DNA from 3 places in the Blastococcus sp. SYSU D00868 genome. Region 3 is predicted to be linked to each of the others. Evidence: riboswitches for the same ligand, from Rfam matches in the RefSeq annotation. Region 3 holds a riboswitch; each other region holds the start of a gene.
What was found. A riboswitch is a leader RNA that binds a small molecule or an ion and turns the genes downstream of it on or off. The one in region 3 is predicted to bind cyclic di-AMP.
Positions count from the first base shown of each region.

Region 1: linked by a shared signal. The riboswitch ahead of ACI79F_RS17520 (NlpC/P60 family protein) and the one ahead of ACI79F_RS11195 (NlpC/P60 family protein) in region 3 are both predicted to bind cyclic di-AMP.
Region 2: linked by a shared signal. The riboswitch ahead of ACI79F_RS09070 (C40 family peptidase) and the one ahead of ACI79F_RS11195 (NlpC/P60 family protein) in region 3 are both predicted to bind cyclic di-AMP.

Region 1 is NZ_JBJGZO010000022.1:52,944-62,214, reverse strand. It holds gene ACI79F_RS17535 (DEDD exonuclease domain-containing protein) at 1-1,435, opposite strand, end outside; gene ACI79F_RS17530 (NlpC/P60 family protein) at 1,644-3,389, shown strand; gene ACI79F_RS17525 (hypothetical protein) at 3,457-3,765, shown strand; cyclic di-AMP (ydaO/yuaA leader) riboswitch at 3,961-4,116, shown strand; gene ACI79F_RS17520 (NlpC/P60 family protein) at 4,235-5,233, shown strand; gene ACI79F_RS17515 (M48 family metallopeptidase) at 5,347-6,612, shown strand; gene ACI79F_RS17510 (glycosyltransferase family 4 protein) at 6,609-7,742, shown strand; gene ACI79F_RS17505 (AMP-dependent synthetase/ligase) at 7,800-9,271, opposite strand, start outside.
Region 2 is NZ_JBJGZO010000007.1:187,891-197,161, reverse strand. It holds gene ACI79F_RS09100 (ATP-binding protein) at 1-1,000, opposite strand, end outside; gene ACI79F_RS09095 (FAD-dependent oxidoreductase) at 997-2,655, opposite strand; gene ACI79F_RS09090 (UBP-type zinc finger domain-containing protein) at 2,784-3,128, shown strand; gene ACI79F_RS09085 (four-helix bundle copper-binding protein) at 3,199-3,537, shown strand; partial or broken gene ACI79F_RS09080 (molybdopterin oxidoreductase family protein) at 3,563-3,709, opposite strand; gene ACI79F_RS09075 (L-dopachrome tautomerase-related protein) at 3,999-5,102, opposite strand; cyclic di-AMP (ydaO/yuaA leader) riboswitch at 5,453-5,548, shown strand; gene ACI79F_RS09070 (C40 family peptidase) at 5,582-6,766, shown strand; gene ACI79F_RS09065 (xanthine dehydrogenase family protein molybdopterin-binding subunit) at 6,777-8,870, opposite strand; gene ACI79F_RS09060 (FAD binding domain-containing protein) at 8,867-9,271, opposite strand, start outside.
Region 3 is NZ_JBJGZO010000010.1:64,381-73,651, forward strand. It holds gene ACI79F_RS11165 (alpha-amylase family protein) at 1-617, opposite strand, end outside; gene ACI79F_RS11170 (RtcB family protein) at 739-1,899, shown strand; gene ACI79F_RS11175 (hypothetical protein) at 2,147-2,632, shown strand; gene ACI79F_RS11180 (SMP-30/gluconolactonase/LRE family protein) at 2,643-3,542, shown strand; gene ACI79F_RS11185 (PHA/PHB synthase family protein) at 3,652-5,328, shown strand; gene ACI79F_RS11190 (hypothetical protein) at 5,389-5,559, opposite strand; cyclic di-AMP (ydaO/yuaA leader) riboswitch at 5,956-6,106, shown strand; gene ACI79F_RS11195 (NlpC/P60 family protein) at 6,123-6,680, shown strand; gene ACI79F_RS11200 (hypothetical protein) at 6,732-7,100, opposite strand; gene ACI79F_RS11205 (protein NO VEIN domain-containing protein) at 7,372-7,800, shown strand; gene ACI79F_RS11210 (TetR family transcriptional regulator) at 8,082-8,666, shown strand; gene ACI79F_RS11215 (MFS transporter) at 8,805-9,271, shown strand, end outside.

The sequences.
Region 1 (9,271 bases), on a different contig from region 3:
CCAGCCGCTGCCGCCGCCGCACCGCCCGCACCAGGACGGCGGCCCGGTCGCGCAGGACCGCGGCGTCCTCGTAGCGCTCCTCGGCGGCGAGCCGGTCGACCCGGGCCAGCAGCGGGTCGAGCAGCGCCTCGGGGTCGGCGGCGACGGCGGCCCGCAGGACCCCGGCGATCGCGCCGTACTCCTCGACCGACTGCGCCCCGGTGCACGGCGCGCCGCAGCGGCCCATGCCGGCCAGCGCGCACGCGGTGCCCAGCACCTTGAGCGACAGGCGGGACGTGCACTGCCGCAGCGGCAGGGACTCGTGGATGGCGGCCGCGGCGGCGTCGGCGGCGCGGCGGTCGGGGAAGGGGCCGAGGAACACCCCGGCGCCCGGGCGGACCCGCCGGACGACGGACAGCCGGGGGAACACCTCCTCGGTCAGCCGGATCCACAGCGCCCGCTCCGGGAAGCGCGAGCGGCGGTTGTAGCGCGGCTTGTGCTCGGCGATCAGCCGCAGCTCGCGGACGGCGGCCTCCAGGTCGTGCGCGCACGGGATCGCCTCGACCCGCCGGCTCAGCGCGACCATCTCGGTGATCCGGCTGCGCTGCTCGCTGGAGGTGAAGTAGCTGCGCACGCGGCTGCGCAGGTCGTTCGACGTCCCCACGTAGAGCGCCTCGTCCTTCGGGCCGCGGAAGACGTACACCCCGGGGCCGCCGGGCACGTCGTCGGCCAGGTGCCGCTTGCGGCGCCGCTCCGGGTCGACCTGCCGGGTGAGCCCGGTCAGCTCCTCCAGCGAGGTGATGCCCAGGGGGCCCAGCCGCTCGAACAGCCCGTGCAGCACGTCGACGGTCGCGCGGGCGTCGGCCAGCGCGCGGTGGCAGGGGTCGGTGGCGGCGGAGAAGTAGGGCGCCAGGGTGGCCAGCTTGCAGTTGGGCACCTCGTCGCGGCTGAGCAGCCGGCGGGCGAGGACGGCGGTGTCGACCGAGGCCGCGGCCGGCCACGGGATGCCGTTCTCGGCGCACGCGGCCCGGAGGAAGCCGAGGTCGAAGGGGGCGTTGTGGGCGACCAGGACGGCCCCGTGGGCGAACTCCAGGAAGCCGGGCAGCACGGCGCCGATGCGCGGCGCGGCGGCGACCATCGTCGTGGTGATGCCGGTCAGCACGCTGATGTAGGGCGGGATCTCCCGGCCGGGGTCGACCAGCGTCTGGAACTCGCCGAGGACCTCGCCGCCGCGGACCTTCACGGCGCCGATCTCGGTGATCGCGCTGTCCCGCGGCGAGCCGCCGGTCGTCTCCAGGTCGACCACCACGAAGGTGACCTCCGACAGCGGGGTGCCGAGCTCCTCGATGGTGCCCTGCACGTACCGCGGGCCCGGGTCGAAGCGGGGCGCCAGGTCGCGGCCCCCGGCGCCGGCCCGGGGCACCCACCCGGCGGGGGTGGCGGGGAGAGGCGGCACGCGGCGGACGGTAGGTCGGCCCACCGACAGTCTCCGGGACCCACGCCGGGACCCCCGCCGGCGCCGGGGCCCGGGCGGGGGCCCCACCTCAGGGTGGGGGGCGTCGCCCGCCCGGGCGAACCCCCAGGTCGGGGTGGCGGCGGGGCCGCGGACGGGACACCATCCTGCCGCGGGGTCGCCGACGGCCCCGACGCAGGAGAGGTGACCGATGCCCCAGCGCTCCCGGTGGCGCGCACGTCGTCCGTCGGTGCTGCTCGCCGCCGTCGCCGCGACGGCGGTCGTCGGCCTCGCCGGCCCGCTCGCCGCGCCGGCCGCGGCCGACCCGAGCGACCAGCCCGGCGGCACCTCCGGCGTCCTGGACAGCGAGGCGCTCGACGAGCTGCAGCGCCGGGCCGCGGACGTGCAGGCGGACCTGCTCGCCCGGCAGGGCGAGGTCGTCGCGGCGCAGGAGGCGCTGACCGCCGCCCGGGACGCCGCCGCGCAGGCCGAGGCCGAGGTCGCCGGCGTCGAGGAGGAGCTGGCCGGCTACCAGGACGTCGTCGCCGAGTACGCCTCGGCGGTCTACCGGGACGGCGGCGCGCTCACGCCGCTCACCCTGCTGCTCAGCGGCGGCGACCCGGGGGAGATGGCCACGGCGCTGGGCTACCTGGAGGCGGTGGACGCGCACGCCGCCGAGGTGGTGACCGCGGCCGAGCGGCAGCGGCAGGCGGCGGTGGCCGAGCGCGACCGCGCCGCGGCCGCCCTCGCGCAGGCGCAGGCGCGCGCCGACCAGGTCGCGGCGGAGGTCCAGGCGCTGGAGGACGCCGCCTCGGCGGTGACCAGCGAGCTGGACGCCGCGCTGGGCGACGTGGACCGGCAGCTGGCCCAGCTGCAGTCCGAGCAGGTCCGCGTCAACGAGCAGACCGCGGCCAACTGGCGCGCCTACCTCGACGAGCTCGTGGCGGCCGGGGTCGCCGCGCCGCCGGCCGCCGAGCTGCTCGACCCCGCCGCGGGGCTGCCCGGCGGGCTGGTGCCGGTCGGCTCGGCCACCGGGGGCGCCCAGGCCGGCGCCGCCCAGCTGCCGCGCCAGCCGACGTCGCTGCTGGTGCTCCCGCGCGAGGTGCTCACGGCGGTCAGCACGGCGATGGACCAGCTGAGCCTGCCGTACGCGCCGGGCACCGCCGGGCCGGAGTCCTACGACTGCGGGTCGCTGGTGCAGTCGGCCTACCGGGCCGCCGGGGTGGAGCTGCCGGCCGACCAGGCCGGCCTGTTCGCGATCACCCGGCCGATCGCGGCCGAGGACGTGCTGCCCGGGGACCTGGTCTTCCTGGGGACGCCGGAGTCGGGCCTCGGCCACGTCGGCCTGGCCCTCGACACCCGTTCGATGCTGGCCGCCGACGCGCGCGCCGGGGCGGTGGTGGTCCGCTCCCTGCCGACCGACCAGGTCCTGATGATCGGCCGGCCGAGCCTCGGCCAGCGCCCCGCCGAGCCGGCCCCCGGGCCCACCGGCGGTGCGCTGCGGGTGGAGTGCGGTAACACCGTCTACCCGCCGAGCTTCGACGGGGCGCGCTCGTGGGGCGGCTACCCGAACGGGCTGATCCCGCCGAGCGCGCTGTGCGACATCGGCGCCGGGTCGCACGCGCTGCGCTGCGACGCGGCGGCGGCCTACCGCGCGATGAGCTCGGCCTTCGCGGCCGCGTTCGGGACGCCGATCTGCATCACCGACTCCTACCGCACCTACGCCAGCCAGGTGCGGCTGTACGGGCAGAAGCCGGCGCTGGCCGCCGTCCCCGGCACCAGCAACCACGGCTGGGGGCTGGCGGTCGACCTCTGCGGCGGCATCCAGACCTTCGGCACCCCGCAGTACCAGTGGATGGTCGCCAACGCGGGCCGGTTCGGCTGGCTGCACCCGACCTGGGCCGACCCCGGCAACGGCCGCGAGGAGCCCTGGCACTGGGAGTTCGCCGGCACCTGACCGGAACTGTCGGTGGGCGTGCCTACGTTCGCGCCAGACCGACGAGAGGACCGGGAGGAGAGCGGCCATGCTCATCGACTGCGACACCTGCACCGCCCGCGGTACCGGCTGCGCCGACTGCGTGGTCACGGTGCTGCTGGGAGCCCCACCGGGGTGGCAGGGCACCGACCCGGCCGTGGTGCCGAGGACCCGCCGGGCGGCGCGCCCGGCCGAGGAGGAGACCGCGACCGGAGCCGCCGGCCCCGGCGTGGTCGTGGAGCTGGACGAGGTGGAGCGGCGCGCCGTCCGCGCCCTCGCCGAGGGCGGTCTGGTGCCCCCGCTGCGGCACCGGCCGGCATCCGGGGAGGAGCCCGGTGGCTCGCGGCGCATCGGCTGACGGTGCCCGGGGCCGCCGTGTCGGTGACCGAGCGCAGTGACGGGCCTGCGGATCGTGGCAATTCCCACAGAACCCGCAGGTCACGTTTGTCACAACTGCATCACGTCCGTACGGTGAGCGCGTCCGACCGGGAGGTCGTCACCTGATCCGGGGTGACCTCGGCCGGACACCGCCGAGTCACCGCAGGTGTCGGCGTCGCCTCGCAGGCGGCGTCGGGGTCGAGGTGAGCCGGGGACCCACCGCAGCACTGGGGTGAGTTCTCCCGTGCGCCGTTCGCGGCGTGCGGAGATAGGGCACGTCTTCCCAGCCCGAACCCGTCAGCTAACTCGGTAGGCGGTTGCTGAGGAAGAACGGAGAGCCGCCGACCGTGGCGACGCCTCGCCCCGCCCTGGGGCATGCACGAGAACAGCTCCCCCCCGGATCCCCCGCCGGGTACCGCACCTCCCGCTCCCGCCGGCTCGGCCGCGGGGTGCTCCTGGGGACCACCGCCGCCCTGACGATCACCGCCCTGCCGGGCACGGCCGCCGCGGACCCGACGACGGCGACCACGCCGGAGCAGGCCGCCCAGCTCGTCGCCGAGGCCGACCACCAGCTCGAGGTCGTCGCCGAGCAGGTCAACGAGGCCCGCGAGGTCCTCGCCCTGCAGCAGCTCGCCGTCGCCGAGGCCCGCGAGCAGGTCGAGCAGACCGCGGCGCAGCTGGATGCGCTGGACGGGCAGATCCGCCAGGTCGCCCGCAGCGCCTACACCGGCGCCGACGACAGCCTGGCCACGTTGGACCTGCTGATGACCAGCGACTCGGCCGAGGACTTCGTCAGCAGCCTCGCGATGCTCGACCAGATCGCCGGGCACACCACCGGGGTCCTCGCCGACGTGTCGGCGGCCGCCGAGGAGGCCGCGCAGGCGCAGGCCGACGCCGACGCCGCCGAGGCCGCCGCCCAGCAGACGCTGGACGACCTCAGCGCCCAGGAGGACCGGCTGGAGTCGGACATCGCCGACTACCGGGCGCAGTACGACCGGCTGACCGCCGAGCAGCGGCAGCAGGTGCAGCAGGCGCAGGTGGCCCACACCGGCCAGGCCGTGGCGCCGGCCGCGGTGGCCCGTCCGGTGGCCGCCAGCGGCGCCGCGCAGGTCGCCGTCGACACCGCCCTGGCCCAGGTCGGCGACCCCTACGTGTGGGGCGCCGGTGGGCCGAACTCCTTCGACTGCTCCGGCCTCACGCAGTACGCCTACGCCGCGGCCGGCGTCAGCCTGCCGCACTCCAGCCGCATGCAGTCGCAGATGGGCACCGCCGTCTCGCGTTCCGAGCTGCAGCCGGGCGACCTGATCTTCTACTACAGCCCGGTCAGCCACGTCTCGATGTACGTCGGCAACGGCCAGATGGTGCACGCCTCCACCTCCGGCCAGCCGGTGAAGGTGGTCGGCGTCGACTCGATGGGCGGGATCACCGCCATGCGCCGCATCGTCTGAACGAGGAACCCCCTCGCCCCCACCGCGCGCAGGCTCGCGGTGGGCCCCTGCGAGGGAGCCACGGGCCGGTGACCCTCTCGGGTCACCGGCCCGTTCCTTCTAAGCTCGGGGGCGTGTCCGCCCGCCGGGCCGCGCTCGTGGCCGCGGTCGTCCTCGGTGCGGCCTTCGTCCTCGTCGTCGTCCTGCGGACGCCGTGGTCCCTGCTGCCCGACCTCCCGGGCGGCCCCACGCCCCCCGACCCCGGCGCCGGGCTGCCCGCCGCGGCCGTGGAGCGGGCCGAGTCCTTCGCCGCGGCGATCCGGCCGGCATCGCTGGCCTCGCTGGTGCTGGGGCTGGCCGTCGCGGCCGTGCTCGGGCTCACCCGGCTGGGCGCCCGGCTGGTGCAGGCCGTCGCCCGGCCGCTGGGCGGGGGGTGGGCCTGGCAGGTGCTGCTCGGGACGCTGGCGCTCATGGCGGTCGGCCGGCTGGTCACCCTGCCGATCGGCGTCTACGGCGAGGTGGTGCGCCACCGCTACGGGCTGTCGACCCGCAGCTGGCCGCTGTGGCTGCGCGACGTCGCGGTCTCCCTGGCGATCGACGCGGCGCTGACGGCGCTGGCCCTGCTGGTGCTCGTCTGGCTGGCCCGCCGCGCGCCGCGCACCTGGTGGGCGTGGGCGGCCGGCGCGGCCGCCGCCCTCGTCGTCGTCGGCTCGTTCCTCTACCCGGTGGTCATCGAGCCGGCGTTCAACAGCTTCGAGCCGCTGCCGGCCGGCCAGCTGCGCACCGACCTGCTCGAGCTGGCCGAGGAGAACGGCACCCCGGTCGAGGACGTGCTGGTCTCCGACGCCTCCCGCCGGACGACGTCCCTGAACGCCTACGTGTCCGGCTTCGGCAGCACCCGCCGGATCGTCCTCTACGACACGCTGCTGACCCAGCTGCCCGACGACGAGATCGAGTCGATCGTCGCCCACGAGCTGGGGCACGTGGCCACCGACGACGTCCTCACCGGGACGCTGATGGGCGCGCTCGGCGCGGCCGCCGCCGTCGCCGGGCTCGGCTGGCTGCTCACCTGGACCCCGCTGCTGCGCCGGGCCGGGGCCCGGTCGCCGGCGGACGCGCGCGTCGTGCCGCTGGCGCTGCTGCTGGTCTCCGTCGGCACCCTGCTGGCCACGCCGGTGCAGAACCTCGTCTCCCGCCAGATCGAGGCCCGCGCCGACCTGCACGCCCTGGAGCTGACCGGCGACGCCGGGGCGTTCATCGCCATGCAGGAGCGCCTGGCGACCACCAACCTGTCCGACCCCGACCCGCCGGCGGCGTGGCACTGGTTCTTCGGGTCGCACCCGACGTCGGCGCAGCGGGTCGCCTTCGCCGAGGACTGGCTGCGGGCGGGGGAGCCGTGACCCGCACCCTGGTGGTCACGAACGACTTCCCGCCGCGCCAGGGGGGCATCCAGACCTTCGTCGCCGCGCTGCTGGCCCGCCGCCCGCCGGGGTCGCTCGTCGTCCTGGCCTCCCGCTCGCCCGGCTGGGAGGAGTACGACGCCGCCCTGCCCTACCCGGTCGTCCGCCGGCCGACGGGCATGCTGCTGCCCACCCGGTCCACCGCGCGGGCCGCGGTGGACCTGGCCCGCCGGTACGGCTGCGACACCGCCGTCTACGGCGCGGCGGCCCCGCTGGGCCTGATCGCGCCGGCGCTGCGGTCGGCCGGCGTGACCCACCAGCTCGGCATCACCCACGGGCACGAGACCGGCTGGGTCGCCGTCCCGGGCGGCCGGCAGCTCATGCGCCGGATCGCCGGCCACCTGGACGTGGTCACCTACATCAGCGAGTACACCCGCGGCCGCCTGGAGCCGGCGCTGCAGGACCGGGCGCGGCTGGCCCAGCTGTCCCCCGGGGTGGACGTCGACGCCTTCAGTTCCGCCGTGGACGGCGGCGCGGTCCGCCGCCGCTACGGCCTCGGCGACGCCCCGGTGGTCGTCTGCGTCTCCCGGCTGGTCGCCCGCAAGGGCCAGGACGTGCTGGTCGCCGGCTGGCCGCGGGTGCTGGCCCGGCACCCGCGCGCCCGGCTGCTGCTGGTCGGCGGCGGCCCCGAGGAGGCGGCGCTGCGGCGGGCCGTGGCCGACCGGGGGCTGGGAGAGTCCGTCGTCCTCACCGGCGCGGTGCCGCCGGCGCAGCTGCCCGAGCACTACGCCGCGGGCGACGTGTTCGCCATGCCCTGCCGCACCCGGCGCGCCGGCCTCGACGTCGAGGGGCTGGGCATGGTCTACCTCGAGGCGGCCGCCTGCGGCCTGCCCGTGGTGGCCGGCACCTCCGGCGGCGCCCCGGAGGCCGTGCAGGAGGGCGTCACCGGCTGCGTGGTGCCCGACCCGCGCTCGGCCGGGGCGGTCGCCGACACCGTGGGTGGCCTGCTCGACGACCCGGGGCGGGCGCGGGCGATGGGGCGCGCGGGCCGCGCCTGGGTCGAGCAGCGGTGGTCCTGGACGCGGATCGCCGAGACCTTCGCGCAGCTGCTGGAGCCCGGACGGCACTGAGCCCCCGCCCGCGGGTGCGGGACGGGGGCCCAGTGGCGGGGGCTCGGCGGCCGGGGCTCAGCGGGAGTAGAGGGACTCGACCTCGGCGTCGAACTCCTTGAGGACGACCGACCGCTTGAGCTTCAGGCTCGGGGTCAGCATCCCGTTGTCCTCGGTGAAGTCCGTGGTCAGCACCCGGTACTTCCTGATCGCCTCGGCCTGCGAGACGGCCTTGTTGGCGTCGGCGACCGCGGCGTCGAGCTCGGCGCGCACGTCGGGGTCGTCGACCAGCGCGTCGACCTTCGTGTCGGCCGGCTTGCCCTTCGACTCCAGCCACTGCGGCAGGGCCTCCTCGTCGAGGGTGACCAGGGCGCCGATGAAGGGCCGCTGGTCGCCGACGACGATGCACTGGCTGACCAGCCGGTGCGCCCGCAGCCGGTCCTCGAGGACGGCGGGGGCGACGTTCTTGCCGCCCGCGGTCACCAGGATCTCCTTCTTGCGCCCGGTGATCCTCACGAAGCCGTCGGCGTCGATCTCGCCGAGGTCGCCGGTGTGGAACCAGCCGTCGGCGTCGATGGCCTCCGCGGTGGCCTGCTCGTTCTTCCAGTAGCCGCGCATGACCACGCCGCCGCGGATGAGGATCTCGCCGTCGTCGGCGATCGCGAACCCGACGCCGGGCAGCGGCCGGCCGACGGTGCCGATGCGCAGCGCGTCGTCGTGGTTGACCGAGGCGGCCGCGGTCGTCTCGGTCAGGCCGTAGCCCTCGAAGACCGTGACGCCGATGCCGCGGAAGAAGTGGCCCAGCCGCTCGCCGAGCGGCGCGCCGCCGGAGATGGCGCCGAGGCACCGGCCGCCCAGCGCCGAGCGCAGCTTGCTGTAGACGAGCTTGTCGAACAGCGCGTGCTGGGCGCGCAGCGCCAGGCCGGGGCCGCCGGTGTCCTGGGCGCGGGACCAGTCGATGGCCACCTGGGCGGCCTTGTCGAAGATCTTGCCCTTGCCGTCGCCCTCGGCCTTCGCCTTGGCCTGGTTGAAGACCTTCTCGAAGACCCGGGGCACGGCGAGCACGAACGTCGGCTTGAACGCGCCGAGGTCCTCGACCAGGTTCTTCACGTCGGGCGTGTGGCCGATGACGGTGCGGGTCTTGACGGCGCCGACCTGCAGGACGCGGGCCAGCACGTGCGCCAGCGGGATGAACAGCAGTAGCGAGCCCTGCACGTTCATGAACCGGCCGAGCAGGCTCATCCCGTTGCCGACCTCGAAGAGGAAGTTGCGGTGGGTGAGCTCGCAGCCCTTGGGCCGGCCGGTGGTCCCGCTGGTGTAGATCAGCGTCGCCAGGCTGTCGGCGTTCAGCGTGGCCCGCCGGGCCTCGAGCTCGCTGTCGGGGACCTCGGCCCCGGCGGCGGTGAGGGTGCCCAGGGCGTCGTCCTCGATGACGTAGACCGGGCCGAGGCCGGGCGCCTGGTCGCGGACGGAGTCGACCGCCGCGGCGTGCTCGCCCTTCTCCACGATCATCGCGGTCGCGCCGGAGTCGGACAGGATCCAGGCCACCT
Region 2 (9,271 bases), on a different contig from region 3:
CGGCCTGGTGCGGGGCGCGGTCCATCTGCGAGTACTGCTTGGCGGCGTCCACGAGCGCGGAGATCCGGCCGGTGCTCTCGGCGATCTCGGCCACCAGCGTCTCGGTCTCGACGGTGTAGGCCAGCCACTGCAGCGCCGCGGGCAGGAAGGACGGCGTCACCGCGTCGGCGACGCGCTCGAGGTCCAGCGGCCCCAGGCCCGCCCCGACGAACACGCCGGCGAGGTCCCAGGCGCGCGCCACGTCGCGCTCCTCGAGCCACTCGCCGAGCTCGTCCTCCAGGTCCGCGCGCTCCACGGCGCCCATCTCGGCGGCCGGGCCGATCCGCGCGAGGAAGTCCTCCTGCAGCGTGGTGAGCGCGCCCAGCATGTCGCCGGGGATGTGCCCGTCCGACAGCAGCGCGAGCTTGTGCCGCATCCCGGCGATCCGCTCCCGCAGCGCCGCGGTGGCCCGCGCGGCGGCCGCGGCGGGGTTGTTCAGCTCGTGGGTGAGCCCCGCGGTCAGCTTGCCCAGCGCCAGCAGCCGCTCCCGCTGGCCGACCAGTTCCGCGGCGTTCCGGCTGCCGACGAACATGCCCTCCAGCAGGTGCACGGCCATCGGGTACCACTGCCGGAACACCGCGGCGAACGGCCCGGCCGGCAGCGCGAGGAACCGGCAGTCGGTGACCGCGCGGACCGTCGCCGGGTAGACCTGGGTGATCCGGTCGCCGGCGTAGAACTGCACGGCGCCGGAGTAGACGCCGCGGGAGTCGGTGCGCACCGTCTCGACCTCGTCGCCGCCGACCCGCCGGACCATGCTCATCGTCCCGGCGAGCAGCACGAAGAAGCACTCGGCGGGCTGGCCCTCGACCGACACCTCGGTGCCGGCCGGGCAGTCGACGACGTCGCCGTTCTCCGCCACCCAGGCCAGCTGCCCGGCGTTGAGGTCCTCGAACAGGAACAGCCCGCGCAGCTCCTCGGGCGCCAGGTGCGCCGGGGCCGGCCCCAGCGCGGAGGCGGTCACCGCTCCCCCAGGTAGCGGTGCACCAGCGTGACCGCCAGCGCGCCCTCGCCGACGGCCGAGGCGACCCGTTTGACCGAGTCGGCCCGCACGTCGCCGGCGACGAACACCCCCGGCACGCTGGACTCCAGCAGCCACGGGTCGCGGTCCAGCGCCCAGCCGCGGGGCCGGTCGCCGTCGGCCAGCAGCTCCGGGCCGGTCGGGATGAACCCGCGGTCGTCGCGGACCACCACGCCGTCCAGCCAGCCGGTGCGCGGCGCGCCGCCGATGAAGACGAACAGGTGGCTGGCCGGCACGGTCTCCCGGGCGCCGGTCCCCTCGTCCTGCAGCGTCAGCGACTCCAGGTGGTCGCTGCCGTGCGTCTCGACGACGGTGGTGCAGCAGCGCACGGTGATCTGCGGGATCTGGGCGATCTGCTCGATGAGGTAGTGGGACATCGACGCCTCCAGCGACGGCCCCCGCACGAGCATGGTGACCGACCGCGCGTGCCGGGCGAAGAAGACCGCGGCCTGCCCGGCGGAGTTGGCGCCGCCGACGATGAAGACGTCCTTGCCGGCGCACGAGGCCGCCTCGGTCAGCGCGGAGCCGTAGAAGACGCCGCGGCCGGTCAGGTCGTCGGCGCCGTCGACCCCGAGGCTGCGGTAGGAGACCCCGGTGGCCAGGACGACGGCGTGCGCGGCGATGCTGCCGCCGTCGGCGAACCGCAGCACCCGCTTGGGCCCGTGCGTCTCCAGCGCGACGACGTCGCGGGTCAGCAGCACCTCCGCGCCGAACTTGCCGGCCTGCCGGCGGGCCCGGTCGGCGAGCTGGCCGCCGGAGACGCCGTCGGGGAAGCCCAGGTAGTTCTCGATCCGGCTGCTCTGCCCGGCCTGCCCGCCGGTGGCCTCCCGCTCGACCAGCACGGTGCGCAGCCCCTCGGAGGCGCCGTACACCGCGGCCCCGAGCCCGGCCGGGCCGCCGCCGACCACGACCAGGTCGTAGAACTCCTCGCGGGCGTCGACGCTCAGGCCGACGACGGCGGCCAGCTCGGCGTCGCCCGGCGCGCGCAGCACCTGGCCCTCGGGGGTGACGACGACCGGGACGTCGTCCTCGCTCGCCCCGGCCGCCTCCAGCAGCCGCTGTCCCTCGGGCTCCTCGACGCTGAACCAGCGGTACGGGACGGCGTTGCGCGCGAGCAGGTCCCGCGCGCGGAAGGACGCCGGCGACCAGCGGTGGCCGACCAGCTTGACCTCCTGCGCGGCCGCCGCCGGGCTGGCCCGCCAGGCGTCGAGCATGGTGTCCACGACCGGGTAGAGCTTCTCCTCGGGCGGGTCCCACGGCTTGAGCAGGTAGGCGTCGACGTCGACCAGGTTGATCGCCGCGATGGCGGCGTCGGTGTCGGCGTAGGCGGTGAGCAGCGCGCGGCGGGCCCGCGGGAACAGGTCCATCGCCTGCTCGAGGAACTCGATGCCGTTCATCTGCGGCATGCGGTAGTCGGCCAGCAGCACGGCCACCGGCTCCCCGCGCAGCTTCAGCTCGCGCAGCGCCTCCATCGCCTCGGCGCCGGAGGACGCCCGCACGATGCGGCAGTCCTCGCCGAACCGGCGGCGGAGGTCCCGGGCGACCGCGCGCGAGACCTGGGGGTCGTCGTCGACGGAGAGCAGGACCGGGCGGTTCATCGGGGGCGGCCTCCTGGGACGTCGGAACAGGAGCGCCCGGCGGCGTCGGCGGGCGGTCCACGCTAGCCCGCTGCGGGCCTGCTCCGACAGGCTGTCGCACGACCGCCTCCGTCCCTACGGTGGCACCCGTGACCACGCCCGCGATCGACCCGTCCGTCCCGCCCAGCGGCCCCGGCTGCGTCGAGTGCGAGGCCTCCGCCGGCTGGTGGTTCCACCTGCGCCGGTGCGCCGCCTGCGGGCACGTCGGCTGCTGCGACTCCTCCCCCTCGCAGCACGCCCGCGCGCACGCCGCGCAGACCGGGCACCCGGTGATCCGCAGCTTCGAGCCCGGCGAGGACTGGTTCTGGGACTTCACCGCCGAGGCCCCGGTCCGCGGCGCCCCGCTCGCGCCGCCGCAGCACCACCCGCTGGACCAGCCGGCGCCCGGTCCGCGCGGCCGCGTCCCGGCGGACTGGCGGTCCCGGCTGCACTGAGCCGCGGCAACCGAGCGGCTGCACCGGGCGGAGCGGCATCCGTCGGCGTGGCCCGGGTAGGGACCCGCGCATGACCGTCACCGCGCAGATGCTCGCCACCCACCCGCACGCCGGCAGCGGACCGGCCGCCGACGCGCTCGTCGCCTGCATCGACGCCTGCATCCAGTGCGCGGAGGCCTGCACCGCCTGCGCCGACGTCTGCGCCGCCACCGCCCGGGTGCTCACCCGCCGGGCCGGTCACGACTCCAGCGTGGCGCGGGCGGTGCTCGAGGCGTGCGCGACCGCCTGCCGGGAGTGCGGCGACGAGTGCGCGCAGCACGCGGAGATGCACGAGCACTGCCGGGTCTGCGCCGAGGCATGCCGGCGCTGCGAGCAGGCCTGCCGCGACCTGCTGGCCGCGCTCGGCTGAGCGCCGGCGTCCCGGCCGCGTCGGCGGCGGACATCTCCACCCACACCTCCCGCGCGGCCGCCTGCAGCTGCGGCGCCCGGCCGGTCTCGGTGCGGGTGTGGACGTGGTACAGCGTCCGCCCGGTGACCAGCTGGAACGGGTGCTCGTCGTCGGGCAGCTCGTGCGGCGGCACGTACTCCGCCGCCGGAGGACCGCCCGCCCCCTCCGGGTTGAGCGCCCGGTACTCGCTCTCCTCGAACGGCGCCCCGGTGACCAGGTCGCGGCCGTAGCTCTCGCAGTGGTCGGGGTGGGCCAGGAACCGGCCGCCGGCGTACAGCCGCTCGGTGCCGTCGGGGGCGTCGTCGGCGACCGGCCACTGGACGCCGCTGCCGCCGCGCAGCCGGGCGTAGGACAGGCCCGTACGGCGTCCGCGTCCCCCAGGGCTCGGCGATCCGGTCGGTGCGGGGCATGGCCGGCTCCGCTCAGCGCAGCCGGACGGGGCCGGCGTCGATCGGCGTCCGGAACAGCACGTAGGGCCTGCGCCGCTCGTCCCTGCCCCCGCGGTACCTGGCCTGCCGGTACAGCTGGTTGGCGGTGACGTAGAGGAAGCCGGCGGCGACCGACATGGTGTCGGGCCACAGCAGCCGCGGGTCGGACACGACGGTCTCCCAGCTGCCGTCGGGCAGCCGCCGGTGCACGGCGTCGTGCTCGCCGTCGGTCACGTAGAGGCGGCCGGCGTCGTCGGTCTCCAGCCCGTCGCTGACGCAGCCCTTGTCGCCCTCGTCGCGGACGGTGGCGGCCACGGCGTCGTCGTCGGCCGACCGGTCGGCCAGCGCGTCGACCGACACGCTGTACCAGCGCCGGCCGGCCATGGGGCAGTAGAAGAGCCGGTCGCCGTCGGCGGAGATCGCGATCCCGTCGGCGCCCATGCAGATGGGCGACGTCGTCCCGTCCTCGGCGCGCTCGGTGAACTCCTGGCCCTCGACCACCATGCGCAGGTCCGGCGGCGGCACCGCCTTCGTGCTCGGGTGCTCGTGCAGCCGCCGCCACGACGCCCCCGACGCCAGGTCGACGACGATGACCGCGTTGGGTCCGGAATCGGAGGAGTCGGTGATGAAGGCCGTCCCGGCCTCGCCGCGGCGCAGGTCGAACCGGACGTCGTTGAGGTAGGTGGTCGGGAGCGCGACGTCGGTCAGGAACAGGATCGTCTGCACCACCTCGTCGGTGCTCAGGTCGACGCAGACCAGCTTCGGCCCACCCGGCTCGGTCGGCTGGAACATCGGGCTGCCGGTGTCGAGCACCCAGAGCCGGTCCGCCGGGTCGACGACGACGCTCTGCACCGACACGAACCGCTCGGGGTCGGCGTCGCTCACGTTGTCGTTCTGCTGCTGGCTCGGGAAGGCGACCTCGCGGCCGTCCCGCACCTCGCCGACGGTGAAGCCCACGTCGTCGCCCCACTTCGGGTAGCAGACGAAGACCCGGCCGGTGTGCGAGACGGTGACGCCGGTGGGCATCGCGCCGGCAAAGGTGTGGACGACCTCGAGCCCGCCGAGGGTCTCGTGGGTGGCCGGTTCGGACGACGCCACGGAGCGGCTCCTCGCATCGGTGGGTGGGACGGGGGCTGCCGCCTCGGCTCGGCGGCGGACGGGCGCGCCGATCGGGCGGCCGGTGGTGCCCGGCCTACCCGGCGTCCCGCAGGTGCACGCGTCGATGGATGTGCGGCGCAACCGTCGTCACGGTCCCGGGCACGGCGGCTGCGCAGGGTGGCGAACGCGCGCTGCCGGCCCCGGTCATCGGGACGGATCCGTTCCGCAGGCGGGCGGGTCGGCGGGACCCGCACCTACCGTTCCCCGGGTCCGGGCGGTGCGTCCCGTTCCACCAGGAGCGGCCGGCCGGACGCCGCCGAACCGGCGGCCGGCAGCAGACCGGCCGCGGGACCGGGGACCCAACGCAGTCCCGGGGTGAAGCACGCGCGGCCACGACGGCCGCGGTGCCGGGCGACTTCCCGCCCGAACCCGTCAGCTAACCCGGTAGGCGGCCGTGGAAGAGAGGAACCCGCCGCCCCATGGCGCGCTCGCACGTCCCCGCCCGCCGGCTGCCCGGCACCCGCACGCTCCTCGTCCTCGCCGCCGCCGGCACCGTCGCGATCGCGCCGGCCCCCGCGCTGGGCGCGCCCGCGGACCCCGCCCCCGGCACCTCCGAGGAGGCCGCCGCGCTGCTGGCCGACCGGGCGCACGAGCTGGAGGTCGTCACCGAGCAGTTCAACGAGGCCCGCGAGCGGCTGCGCGCCGCCCAGGCCGACGCGACCCGCGCGGCCGACGCCGTCGCCGCCGCCGAGGCCGCGCTCGCCGGCGCCCGGGACCGCGTGCGCGAGGTCGCCCGCAGCGTCTGGACCGGCGACCGGCTGGGCTCGGTGGAGGCGATGCTGACCAGCGGCTCGGCCGACGAGCTGCTCGACCGGGTGGGCACGCTGCAGACGATCGCCGACCACAACAACGGCGTCCTCGACCAGGCGGTCGCCACCGACGACGCCGCCGCGGCCGCCCGCGCCGAGGCCGACGCCACCGCCGCGCAGGCGCAGGACCTGCTCGACGACGTGACCGCCCAGCAGGCCGGCCTGGAGGAGCAGGTCGCCGCGTTCCAGGCCGACTACGACCGGCTGCTCGCCGAGGAGCAGGCCGCCCGCGAGGCGGCCGAGCGTGCCGCCGCCGAGGCGGCGGCACGGGCGGCGGCCGAGCAGGCCGCCGCCGAGCAGGCCGCCGCGGAGCAGGCGGCGGAGGAGCAGGCCGCGGAGGACGCCGCGCCGGCACCCGCCCCGGCGCCGGTGCCGCAGGCACCCCGGCCCGCCCCCGCGTCCGCCGCTCCCCCGCCGGCGCCGGTCGCGGTGCGTGCGCCCGGGCCGGCCGCGCAGGTCGCGGTGGACACCGCGCTGGCCCAGCGCGGCGACCCCTACGTGTGGGCCGCGGCCGGACCGGACTCCTTCGACTGCTCGGGACTCACCTCGTTCGCCTACCGGGCGGCCGGGATCTCGCTGCCGCACTCCAGCCGGATGCAGTCGCAGATGGGGACGCCGGTGTCCCGGGCCGACCTGCAGCCCGGCGACCTGGTGTTCTTCTACAGCCCGGTCAGCCACGTCGGGATGTACATCGGCAACGGGCAGATGGTGCACGCCTCGACCTACGGGCAGCCGGTGAAGATCGCGCCGGTCGACTCGATGCCCGGCTACAACAGCGCCCGCCGCATCGTCTGAGCGCGGTCGGTCAGGGCAGGCCCGGCAGCAGCTTGTCCAGCGTGACCGGCAGGTCGCGCACCCGGATCCCGGTCGCCCGGTGCACGGCGTTGACCACCGCCGCCGCCGTCCCGACGATGCCGATCTCGCCGATGCCCTTGCTGCCCATCGCGTTGACGTACGGGTCGTGCTCGTCGAGCCAGTGCGCCTGCAGGTCGCCGACGTCGGCGTTCACGGTCACGTGGTACTCGGCCAGGTCGTGGTTGGCGACCTGGCCGATGCGGTCGTCCCAGACGCTGTTCTCGTGCAGCGCCATGGACAGGCCCATGGTCATCCCGCCCAGGAACTGCGAGCGCGCCGTCCGCGGGTTGACGATCCGGCCCGCCCCGAAGACGCCGTACAGCCGCGGCACCCGGATCTCGCCGGTGTCGGCGTGCACCCGCACCTCGGCGAACTGGGCGCCGAAGGCGTAGGCGGCGTGCGCGTCGTCCTTCGCCGCCTGGTCGACGTCCCCGGTGACCTCGTCGCCGTCGGCCGGCGAGCGGCCGTACTTGGTGCGGAACTCGCGCGCCGCCACCGTGAGCGCCGACCCCCACGTGTTGGTGCCGGAGGAGCCGCCGGCCACCGAGGCGATCGGGTAGCGGGTGTCGCCGATCCGCACGTCGACCTCGTCGGGGTCGACGCCGAGGGCGTCGGCGGTGATCTGCGGCAGCACCGTCCAGGCGCCGGTGCCGAGGTCGGCGGCGCCGATCTCGGCGACGTACCGGCCCTCGGCGTAGCGGATCCGCGCGGTGGACTTCGCCTGGCGCATTGTCGGGTAGACCGACGACGCCACGCCCGTGCCCACCAGCCAGGCGCCGTCGCGGTGCCGCGCCGGCGGCCGGCCGGCCCAGCCGAACCGCTGCGCGCCCTCGCGCAGGCACTGCACCAGGTTGCGGCTCGACCACGGCTTGCCGGTCTCCGGGTCGACCTCGGGCTCGTTGCGGATGCGCAGCTCGACCGGGTCGATGCCCAGCCGCTCGGCCAGCTCGTCCATCGCGACCTCGGGACCGAACATGCCCGGGCACTCCCCCGGCGCGCGCATCCACGAGGGCACGGGCACGTCGAGCGGGGCCAGCCGGTGCGTCGTCCGCCGGTTGGGTGCGGCGTACATCATCCGGGTGGGGACGCCGGTCTGCTCCGCGTACTCCTTGATCCGCGAGGTCTGCTCGACCACGTCGATCGCGATGGCCCGCAGCCGGCCGGTGCGGTCGGCGGCCAGCTGCATCCGCTGGATGGTCGGCGTCCGGTAGCCGACGAGGGAGAACATCTGCTGCCGGGTCAGGCCGAGCTTGACCGGCCGGCCGGGCAGCGCGCGGGCGGCCATCGCGGCGAGGAAGACGTGCGCGTGCGGGGTGCCCTTGGAGCCGAACCCGCCGCCGACGTACGGGCAGACGACCCGGACCTGCTCCTGCTCGAGGCCGAACACCTCGCACACCGCGGCCCGGTCGGGGTGCACGCCCTGGGTGGAGTCCCACAGGGTCAGCGGGACCTCGGCGGCCGGGTCCCACAGCGCAGTCGTCGCGTGCGGCTCGAGCGGGTTGTTGTGGTACATCGCCGTCGAGTAGGTCTCCTCGACCGTCACGTGCGCGGTCGCCATCGCGGCGGTGACGTCGCCCTCGGCGGTGTCGGTCTCGTGACCCGCGTTCACCTGCTCCGGCGCGTACAGCTCGGGGTGGTCCTCCCGGAGGGTGCTGTCGTGCGGCTGCTCGGCGTAGGTCACCCGGACGGCGTCGGCGGCCTGCCGGGCCAGCTCCGAGGTCTCGGCGACCACGAGGGCGACGACCTGCCCGCGGAAGGCGACCTCGTCGCCCTGCAGGACGGCGAACTCGCGGTCGTCGGTGGAGGCCAGCCGCTCGGCGTTCTCGTGGGTGAGGACGGTCAGCACCCCGTCGAGCGCCTCGGCGGCCGCGGTGTCGACGGCGGTGACCCGGCCCCGGGCGACGGTGGCCTGCACCGGGTGGACGAACGCCGGGTGCTCGACCGGCGTCTCGATGGCGTAGGTCGCGGTGCCGCGCACCTTGGCCTCGCCGTCGCGGCGGACGGTGTCGCGGCCGATCGCGCGGGGCTCCAGCAGCTCGGTCATGCGGCCACCTCCGGGGTGAGGTCGCGGACGGTGGCGACGACGGTGCGGGTCACCAGCGGGATCTTGAAGCCGTTGCCGCCGTCCACCCCGGGCTGGGGCTGGGCGCTGGTCAGCTCGACCTCCATGGCGTGCCGGACCCTGTCCTCGGTGAGCGGGCCGCCGGCCTGGACCTCCTCCGCCCGGGCCGCCCGCCACGGCCTGTGCGCCACCCCGCCGAGGGCGATCCGGACGTCGTCGCCGGCGATCACGGCGGCGACCGACACCAGCGCGAACGCGTAGGAGGCCCGGTCGCGGACCTTGCGGTAGGCCGAGCGGGCGCCGGCCGGCAGCGGGGGCAGGTCGATGGCCGTGATCAGCTCGCCGTGCTCGAGGACGGTGTCGCGGGAGGGGTCGTCGCCGGG
Region 3 (9,271 bases):
CAGAACGACGTCGGGACGGCGTAGGCGGCGTCCAGCCGCCAGCCGGCGATGCCGCGGTCGAGCCAGTGGCACATGACGTCGGCGACGTGGTCGACGACCGCCGGGGCGCCGTGGTCCAGGGCCACGAGGGAGGAGTGGCCCTCGAAGTCGTCGTACCCCGGCTCGACGCCGGGCCGCCAGGCGTCGGGGCCCCCGGGCCAGCGCAGCCGGAACCACGAGGCGGTCGGCGCCGACGGGCCCTGCTCGAGCACCGCCCGGAACGCCGGGTGGCCGCGGCCGACGTGGTTGAAGACGCCGTCGAGCAGCACCCGGATGCCGCGGGCGTCCGCGGCGGCGAGGAGGGCGTCGAAGTCCGCGTCGTCGCCCAGCCGGGGGTCGATCCGCCGGTGGTCGGTGGTGTCGTAGCCGTGGGTCTCCGACGCGAAGACCGGGCCGAGGGCCAGGCCGTTCGCGCCCAGCTGCGTGACGTGGTCCAGCCAGGCGGTGAGGTGGCTCAGGCGGTGGGCGACCGGGGCGTCGGGGCCGCGCTCGCGCTCGGCGCCGACGAAGCCCAGCGGGTAGACGTGCCACCAGATGACGTGCTCGACCCACTCCGGCTCGCTGACCACGGAACCCACCCTGACATCCGTGTCGGCCCGCCGGTCCGGGCGGGTAATCCGCTCACGCCCGAGCCCGCGGCCGCGAACACTCCGCGTCCTGCCCGGACGCCCGTCGGGGCAGCAGCGAAGAGAGAGGACGATGGAGAAGATCAACGACCGGCTGCTCAACTGGGCCTCGATCCTGGAGGACTCGACCCGCGAGCAGGCCGAGCGCACCGCCGCGATGCCGTTCATCCACCCGCACCTGGCCCTCATGCCCGACGCGCACCTGGGCAAGGGCGCGACGGTGGGCTCGGTGATCCCGACCGACGGCGCGATCATCCCGGCGGCGGTCGGCGTGGACATCGGCTGCGGGATGATGGCGGTCCGCACCCAGTTCGACGCCGCCGACCTCCGGGGCGACCTCGCCGTCCTGCACGGCTGGATCTCGCGGGCCGTGCCGCTGTCCGCGGGGCGGTACAACAAGCGGCTGACCGAGACGGCCGCGCCGCGGGTCGAGGAGCTGCGCGCGCTGCCCGGCGCCGGGCAGGCCGACGGCGCCGCGCCGAACTGGCCGCTGCAGCTGGGCTCGCTGGGGTCGGGCAACCACTTCATCGAGGTGTCGCTCGACGAGGCCGACCGGGTGTGGCTGTTCCTGCACTCCGGCTCGCGCGGGGTCGGCAACAAGCTGGCGTCCAAGCACATCGCGATCGCCCAGCAGCGCTGCCGCGAGCAGGGCGTCGAGCTGGCCGACCGGGACCTCGCCTACCTGGAGGAGGGCACGCCGGAGTTCGACCGGTACATCGAGGCGCTGCGCTGGGCGCAGCGGTTCGCCTTCCTCAACCGCGAGGAGATGATGGACCGCGTCGCCGACCAGCTCGGCCGGTTCCTGAAGACGGACGTCGAGCGGCGCGACGAGATCTCCTGTCACCACAACTACACCGAGCGCGAGGAGCACTACGGGCGCGAGGTGTGGCTGTCCCGCAAGGGCGCGATCTCGGCGCGGACCGGGCAGTGGGGGCTGATCCCGGGCTCGATGGGGGCGGCGTCCTACGTCGTCGTCGGCCGGGGCAACCCCGAGTCGCTGATGTCCTCGCCGCACGGCGCGGGGCGCAACCACTCGCGCAACGCCGCCCGGCGGCTGTTCACGCGGGCCGACCTGGAGAAGCGGATGGCCGGCATCGCGTGGGGCCACTCCGACGCGTTCCTCGACGAGCACCCGGATGCGTACAAGCCGATCGACCGAGTCATGGACGACGCGGCCGACCTGGTCGAGATCCGGCACACGCTGCGCCAGATCGTGAACGTCAAGGGCGACTGACCCGCCACCCGGCCGGTCCCCTGAGCGTCGTCGTGCTCTGCCCACCCCTGAGGGCAGAGCACAACGATCCGCGCACCGAGGTGGTCCCGGGAGCCTCCGCCACTGCCCACGGCCGGTGGGCAGTGACCGAGCGTCCGCGGAGCACATGTGCTTCCGGGAACCTCCGCCACTGCCCACGACCGGTGGGCAGTGACCGAGCGTCCGCGGAGCACATGGTCGCCGCCGCCCTACGGCCTACGGTGGCCCGGTGCCGGATCCTGACCCGACGACGGCGGCGTTGCCCCTGCTCGACGAGCACGCGACCACCGTCGCGGCGCCTCCGGCGGCGGCCTGGCGGGCGGTGCTGAGCACCCTGCACGACACCTTCGCCGCACCTGCCGCCCGCGCGGCGGCCCGCGCCCTCGGCTGCGACCCGGCGACGGCAGAGGGCTGGGGCCGGCCGGGGCCGGGCTCGACGCTCCCCGGCTTCCGCGTCGTCACCGCCGACGAGCCGCGGCTGCTGGAGATCGCCGGCCGGCACCGGTTCTCCCGGTACGCGATCGTCGTCCGGCTCGAGCTCACCGCCGGCGGCACGCGGGTGCGGCTGGAGAGCCGCGCGGCGTTCCCCGGCCCGCACGGGCGGCTGTACCGGCTGGCCGTGGTCGGCAGCGGCGGGCACGTCGTCGCCGTCCGCAGGCTGCTGGCCGGCGTCCGGGCGGCGGCCGGGAGGAGCATCGACAGCGGGCCGACCTAGGGTCCGCGGCATGGCGGAGCGAGAACTTCGGACGGTCCTGAGCGGCGGCGCCTTCTTCGAGGGCCCGCGCTGGCGCGACGGCACCTGGTGGGTGTCGGACTTCTACCGGCACACGGTGAGCCGCGTGACGACGGACGGCGAGGAGACCGTCCTGTTCGAGGTCGAGGGGCAGCCGTCCGGGCTGGGCTGGCTGCCGGACGGGTCGCTGGTCGTCGTCTCGATGAGGGACCGCCGCCTGCTGCGCTGGGCCGACGGCGAGCTGTCCACGTACGCCGACCTCGCCGGGCACTGCGGCGGGCACCTCAACGACCTGGTCGTCGACGGGCAGGGCCGGGTGTTCGTCGGCGACTTCGGCTTCGACCTGATGGGCGGCGGCGACGCGCACGCCGCGACGCTCAAGCGGGTCGACCCCGACGGCTCGGTGCACGTGGTCGCCGACGGGCTGCAGTTCCCCAACGGCGCCGTCATCACCCCCGACGGCGACACGCTGGTCGTCGGCGAGACCCTCGGCAACCGGTACACCGCGTTCGACCTGGACGGGGACGGCGGGCTGTCCAACAGGCGGGTGTGGGCGTCGCTGGGACCCGAGGTCACCGGCCGGACCACCGAGGAGGTGCTCGGCCAGGTCACCGTCGCCCCGGACGGCTGCGCGCTGGACGCCGAGGGCCACATCTGGTCGGCCGACGCCGTCGGCGGCCGGGTCGCGCGGATCTCGCCGGAGGGGTCGATCGTCGAGTCGGTGCCCGCGCCCGAGGGCCTCGGCGTCTTCGCCTGCATGCTCGGCGGCGAGGACGGCACGACGCTGCTCATGTGCTGCGCGCCGGACTTCTACGAGCACAACCGCGCCCCGGCACGGGAGGCCGTGCTGCTGGCCACCGAGGTGGGCGTCGCCCACGCCGGCCGCCCGTGAGGCCTCTACCACACGTGTGACGCATCCCCTCCTCCGGCCGGGTCCAAAGGCCCGGTCGGAGGAGGCCCGGCGTCCCTAGCGTTCGTGGCACCGACGAGACGGAGGCGCCGTGACCGCAGTCCAGCACCCACCGACCGCAGCGACCACCCGCACCCCGGCGGTGACGCCCGCCCGGGAGACCGCCACCCCCCGCTCGCGCCGCGGCACGGCGCTCGCCGGCTCCCGCGCGCTCGGCGCGGAGACCGTGCGGCTGAGCCGCGAGCTCGCCGCGATCGGCCTGGGCCTGGAGCGGGAGCCGGCCCCGACCGCGGACGAGCGGTTCGCCGACCCGGCCTGGCGTGACCACCCCGGCTACCGCCGGCTCGGCCAGGGCTACCTCGCGTGGTCGGCCTCGCTGGACCGGCTGGTCGACCGGTACGAGGCGAGCGGCGCGGGCTGGCGGGAGGTGGAGCGGGCCCGGTTCGCGGTGCGTGCCCTGGCCGCCGCGGCGTCCCCCACCAACACCCTCGCCGGCAACCCGGCGGCGCTGAAGCGGGCGCTGGACACCGGCGGCGCCAGCGTCGTCCGCGGGCTCGGCCGGATGCTGGAGGACGTCCGGAGCAACGGCGGGATGCCCGCGCTGTGCGACCCGGCCGCGTTCACCGTCGGCCGGAACCTCGCGACCAGCCGCGGCGCCGTCGTCTACCGGGACGACGTCGTCGAGGTCATCCAGTACGCGCCGACGACGGCCGAGGTGCACGCCCGCCCGCTGCTCGTCATCCCGCCGGTGATCAACCGCTACTACCTGTTCGACCTCCGCGAGGGGCGCAGCTTCGTGGAGCACGCCGTCGGCCGCGGCTTCTCGACGTTCATCGTCAGCTGGCGCAACCCCGGCAGGCAGCACGCGCACTGGGACCTGGACACCTACACCGAGCGGCTGCGGCGGGCGGTGTCGGTGGTCCGGCAGGTCACCGGCTCCCCCGACGTCAACACGGTCGGGTTCTGCGCCGGCGGCATCCTGCAGACCCTGCTGCTCAACCACCTCGCGGCGATGGACGACGCGAGCGTGCACAGCGCCGCCTACGGCGTGACCCTGCTGGACTTCGGCGAGCGCGCCCCGATCGGCGCCTTCGCCGGCAAGTTCGTGACCGGCCTGGCCCGGCGGGTGTCGCGGGCGCGCGGCGTGCTCGGCGGCAGGTCGCTGGGGTCGGTGTTCAGCCTCATGAAGCCCGGCGACCTGGTCTTCGACGGCCTGGTGAACCAGTGGCTGCAGGGCGAGCCGGTGCCGGCCTTCGACGTCCTGGCCTGGAACGCCGACGCGACCAACCTGCCCGCCCGGCTGCACGACCAGTTCCTGCGGATCTTCCGCGACAACACCCTCGTCCAGCCCGGCGCGGTGACCGTGCTCGGCACCCCGGTGGACCTCGGCGAGATCACCGTGCCGACGTTCGTCACCGGCGCGGTCACCGACCACCTCACCCCGTGGCGCGGCTGCTACCGGACGACGCGGCTGCTGTCCGGGCCGAGCACGTTCGTGCTGAGCAACGGCGGCCACATCCAGAGCCTGGTCAACCCGCCGGGCAACCCGAAGGCCCGGCACTGGGTCGGCGGCGAGACGGTCGCCGACCCCGAGGAGTGGCGGGCCGGCGCCGAGGAGCGGATCGGCAGCTGGTGGGAGACGTGGGCCGACTGGACGGCGGTGCGCTCCGGGCCGCGGGTGCCGGCGCCGGCCGAGCTGGGCAGCGTCCGGCACCCGGTGCTCGACCCGGCGCCCGGCCTCTACGTGCGCGACCGCACGCCCGCCTGACGCGCAGCGACCCCCGCCCGGCGGGTGCCGGACGGGGGTCGCTGCGCGAGGTGCGGTCGATCAGTGCACGGGCCCGCGCCCGCGCCCGGCGCCGCCGCCGCGCTTCTTGTTCTGCTCGCCGATCTTGGCGATCATCTGCTTGATCTTCTCCTGGTTCTGCGGCTTGCGCGCCTCCTGGACGAGCTTCGCCGCAACGCCCGAGGCGATGAGCTTCCGGAACATGCCGGCCATCTGGGATCTCCTCCTGTCGTGGACCGTGTCGTGTCGCTGGACCGTCTCGGGTCCGTCGGACCGTCGATGCCCGGTCGGGGATCGGATCAACCGCCGGGTGCACTCCGGCGACGTCCTGCCCAACGGCCGGTGACGCTGGGTGGTGCCGGTGCGGCGTGTCGGCGATCGGCGTGCCGCCCCGCGCGGCGCGGGCCGGCGGGTCTCGATACGCGCAGGTCCGCCCAGGTCAGGCCGGGGTTCGGGACGCTGACACGCCACGGAACCGGACGCGGTCGCCAGGCGTGTCCGGCCCCGCTCGCCCGGATGTGGGGCGGAAGGGGCGGTCCTACGGTCATCGCGTCCGTCGGGGCCACAACCCGTCGCTGAAGAGCTGGCGACACCCGGCGGACCCGCCGAACCGGGCACGGGCCGCAGCGCCCGCCCGGGCCGGGGACCCACGGTGAGCACTGGGGTGAAGCCTGCGCTCGGACGTCGTCGTCCGGGCGGGGCCGGGCGATTCCCGCGTCCGAACCCGACAGCTAACCCGGTAGGCGGATCCGGAGAACAAGGAGAACCCGCCGTCCATGGCGATCGTCCGCACGTCCTCGCACGCCCGCATGCCCCGCTCCGCCCGAGCCGCCGTCGTCGCCCTGGCGGCCGGCGCCGGTCTCGCGCTGACCCCGTCCGTCGCCTCGGCCAACGCCGTGCCGGCCGCCGTCCCGGCCACCGTGCCCGCCGCCGTCCCGGCGGCGGTGCCCGCGTCGGTGCCGAGCTACGCCGCGCCGACCCCGGCGGCCCAGCGGGCGGTCGACACCGCGCTGGCCCAGGTCGGCAAGCCCTACGCCTGGGGCGGCGCCGGCCCGAACAGCTTCGACTGCTCCGGGCTGGTCCAGTACGCCTACCGGTCCGCCGGCATCAACCTGCCGCACTCCTCGCGCATGCAGTCGCGGATCGGCCTGCCCGTCAGCCTGTGGCACATGCAGCCCGGTGACCTGCTGTTCTTCTACAGCCCGGTCGGCCACGTCGGCATGTACATCGGCAACGGGATGATGGTCCACGCCTCGACCTACGGTCAGCCCGTCAAGGTGGTCTGGGCCGGATCGGTGCCCGGCTACGTCGGATCGGCCCGCCCCGCCTGGTGAGCACCTCCCCGGAGCCCCGTCCGCGCCGTCGCGGCCGGGGCCCCGGGGCGCTCAGCCGCAGGGGGAATGCGGCTGGTCGGCGGGGGCCAGCGAGAACACGGCGTCCGGGTCGCGCGGCCACGAGGTCAGGAACAGGTAGCCGAACCGGGTGTTGAGGTGCGCCTCGGGCCCGGCCTCGACCACGGCCCGCGCCAGCGTCGTCGGCGCGTGGTTGCGGTAGCGGGCGAGCCGGTCGCCGTCGGCCAGCGTGACGACGTCGTCGTCCACCCCGAGGACGAACACCGGCCGCCAGTCGGCGAGCCCGCCGGTGTGGCAGAGCAGGATCGTGCTCCGGTGCGGCGAGTGCCCGGCCGCCCGCCGGGAGCAGGTGCTCCCGGTCGCGAGGCCGGGTCGAGGCATCGGGTTCACGTCGTTGGGCACGGTGTCCTCCCCCAGGTGGTGCTGTCGGCGACGGTCCTCCCCCGCCCGCGCGCGGGCATGCGCCGGACCGGGCCGGGACCACGACGACGGGTGACGCGCTCCCCCGCCCGGGTGGCCGGCGCCCGGCCGGCGTGACGCTGCGCGACCACGCGCGGACGCCGCGCCGCCCGGCGGGCCCGTCCGTGACGTAGCGCGACGAACTCCCGCCTCCCGGCGCGGCGGCGGGTGTAGGACCACTGCGTCCACCCCGCCGAGACCCAGCGGAGCAGCGATGTTCCTCACCGACACCCCGATCGTGGAGCACTCCGCCGACCCGACGGCGGTGCAGGACGCGGCGATCGCGTTCGTCCTCGCGCAGGAGGCGGCGGCGGGCCGGGCGGCCCGCGACGTCCGCGGCAGCCGCACCCCCGGCGACGTCGTCAGCGGCGACCGCACCGTGGAGGTGCGTGCGGTCCCCGGCTCGGTCCGCGGTGAGGACGTGTGGCTGGAGTCGCGGCTGTACGACATGGCCCGCGCCCACCCCGACCGGTTCTGGTTCTACGTCGTGGAGAACACCGGGCAGGGCGACCCGGCGGCGTTCCGGCTGCTGCGCCTCGGCGGCGAGCCGCTGCAGCGGATGCTCGAGCAGGCGACCAAGCGCCGCTACTACGCCGTCCCGGTGCCGGCGGGGTTCGGCGAGGAGCCGGTCGTCGCCTCCTGACCGCCGCCGGCGGGCGGACCGCCGAGAAGGCCGGCACGGCGCCGATCAACCCGAGCGCGGCGATGCCGATGGCGATGCCGATGGCGATGCCGATGGCGATGCCGACCTGCCGGAACGTCCGAGTGCCCCCCACCGCCATGCGGGATCGCTCCGGCGCCCGGTGAACAGGACGTGAGGTCGAAACCCGGACGCAGTAAGAACTTGTACTGGGTACAGGTTCGGGTCTAGCGTCGGCGCCCATGAGGAGATCGGCGGACGATGCGCAGACCCAGCGCTGTCCCGTGTCCGCCGTCATGGGGCTGCGGGAGCGCAAGAAGCTCGCGGCCTGGCGCCTCATCCGGGCGACCGCGCTGCGGCTCATCGGCGAGCGCGGGTTCGACGCGGTCAGCGTGGAGGACATCGCCGCCGAGGCCGGGGTCTCGCGGACGACGTTCTTCAGCTACTTCCCCAGCAAGGAAGCCGTCGTCTTCGACCTGGACCCCGAGGAAGTACGCCAGTGGCGGAACCTGCTGGAGAACTGTCGTACCGACTTGCCACTCTGGGACGCGCTGACCGACCTCGCGTTGGGCCTGGCGCGGATCCTGGCCGAGCGGCTGCCGCTGCAGAAGCGGCTGCTCGAGCAGTCCCCGGGGTTGTGCCGGTCGGCGCGCGGTGCCTGTGACGGCTTCGAGCCCGAGCTGCGCGAGTGGCTGGGCCGGCGCTGTCCGGACGCCGACGACGTGCGGACCGCCCTGGTCCTGAACACCGCGCTGGCCGCGATCACCACGGCGGTCGACGCGTGGGACCCCGACCAGCCCTTCGAGGAGTTCCTGCAGCTCGTGAGCGACTGCCTGCGCTGGGCCGGCGCAGGACTCGCCACTCCCTGACGCACCGCGCACCTGAGATCCGAGGCCCGGCTCTGACCCGCCGGGCGCACCACCGCACGGGACGACGCACCGGCGGCCGTCCCGCACCGCACCACCACTCGATGCACTGCGCCCTGCGCAGGAAGGACGGCTCCACCCATGTCCGCACCAGAAGGACTCGTCACCCCCACCGCGGGTGGCATCGCACCCGACCAACCGCCGCCGGCGCCGCCGGTCACCGACGGGCCGGACCCCAAGCGGTGGCTCGCGCTCGGGGTGATCGCGATCGCCCAGCTGATGATCATCCTCGACGCGTCCATCGTGAACGTCGCGCTGCCGGTCCTGCAGGCCGACCTGCTCATCAGCGACGCGAACCTCCAGTGGGTCGTCACCGCGTACACGCTGGCGTTCGGCGGGCTGCTGCTGCTCGGCGGCCGGATCGCCGACTTCATGGGCCGCAAGCGGGCGTTCATCGTCGCGCTCGTCGGCTTCGCGATCGCCTCCGGCCTCGGCGGCATCGCGCCGAACGAGGGCCTGCTCTACACCGCCCGCGCGCTGCAGGGCGGCTTCGCCGCGCTGATGGCGCCGGCCGCGCTGTCGCTGGTGACCATCACCTTCACCGAGCC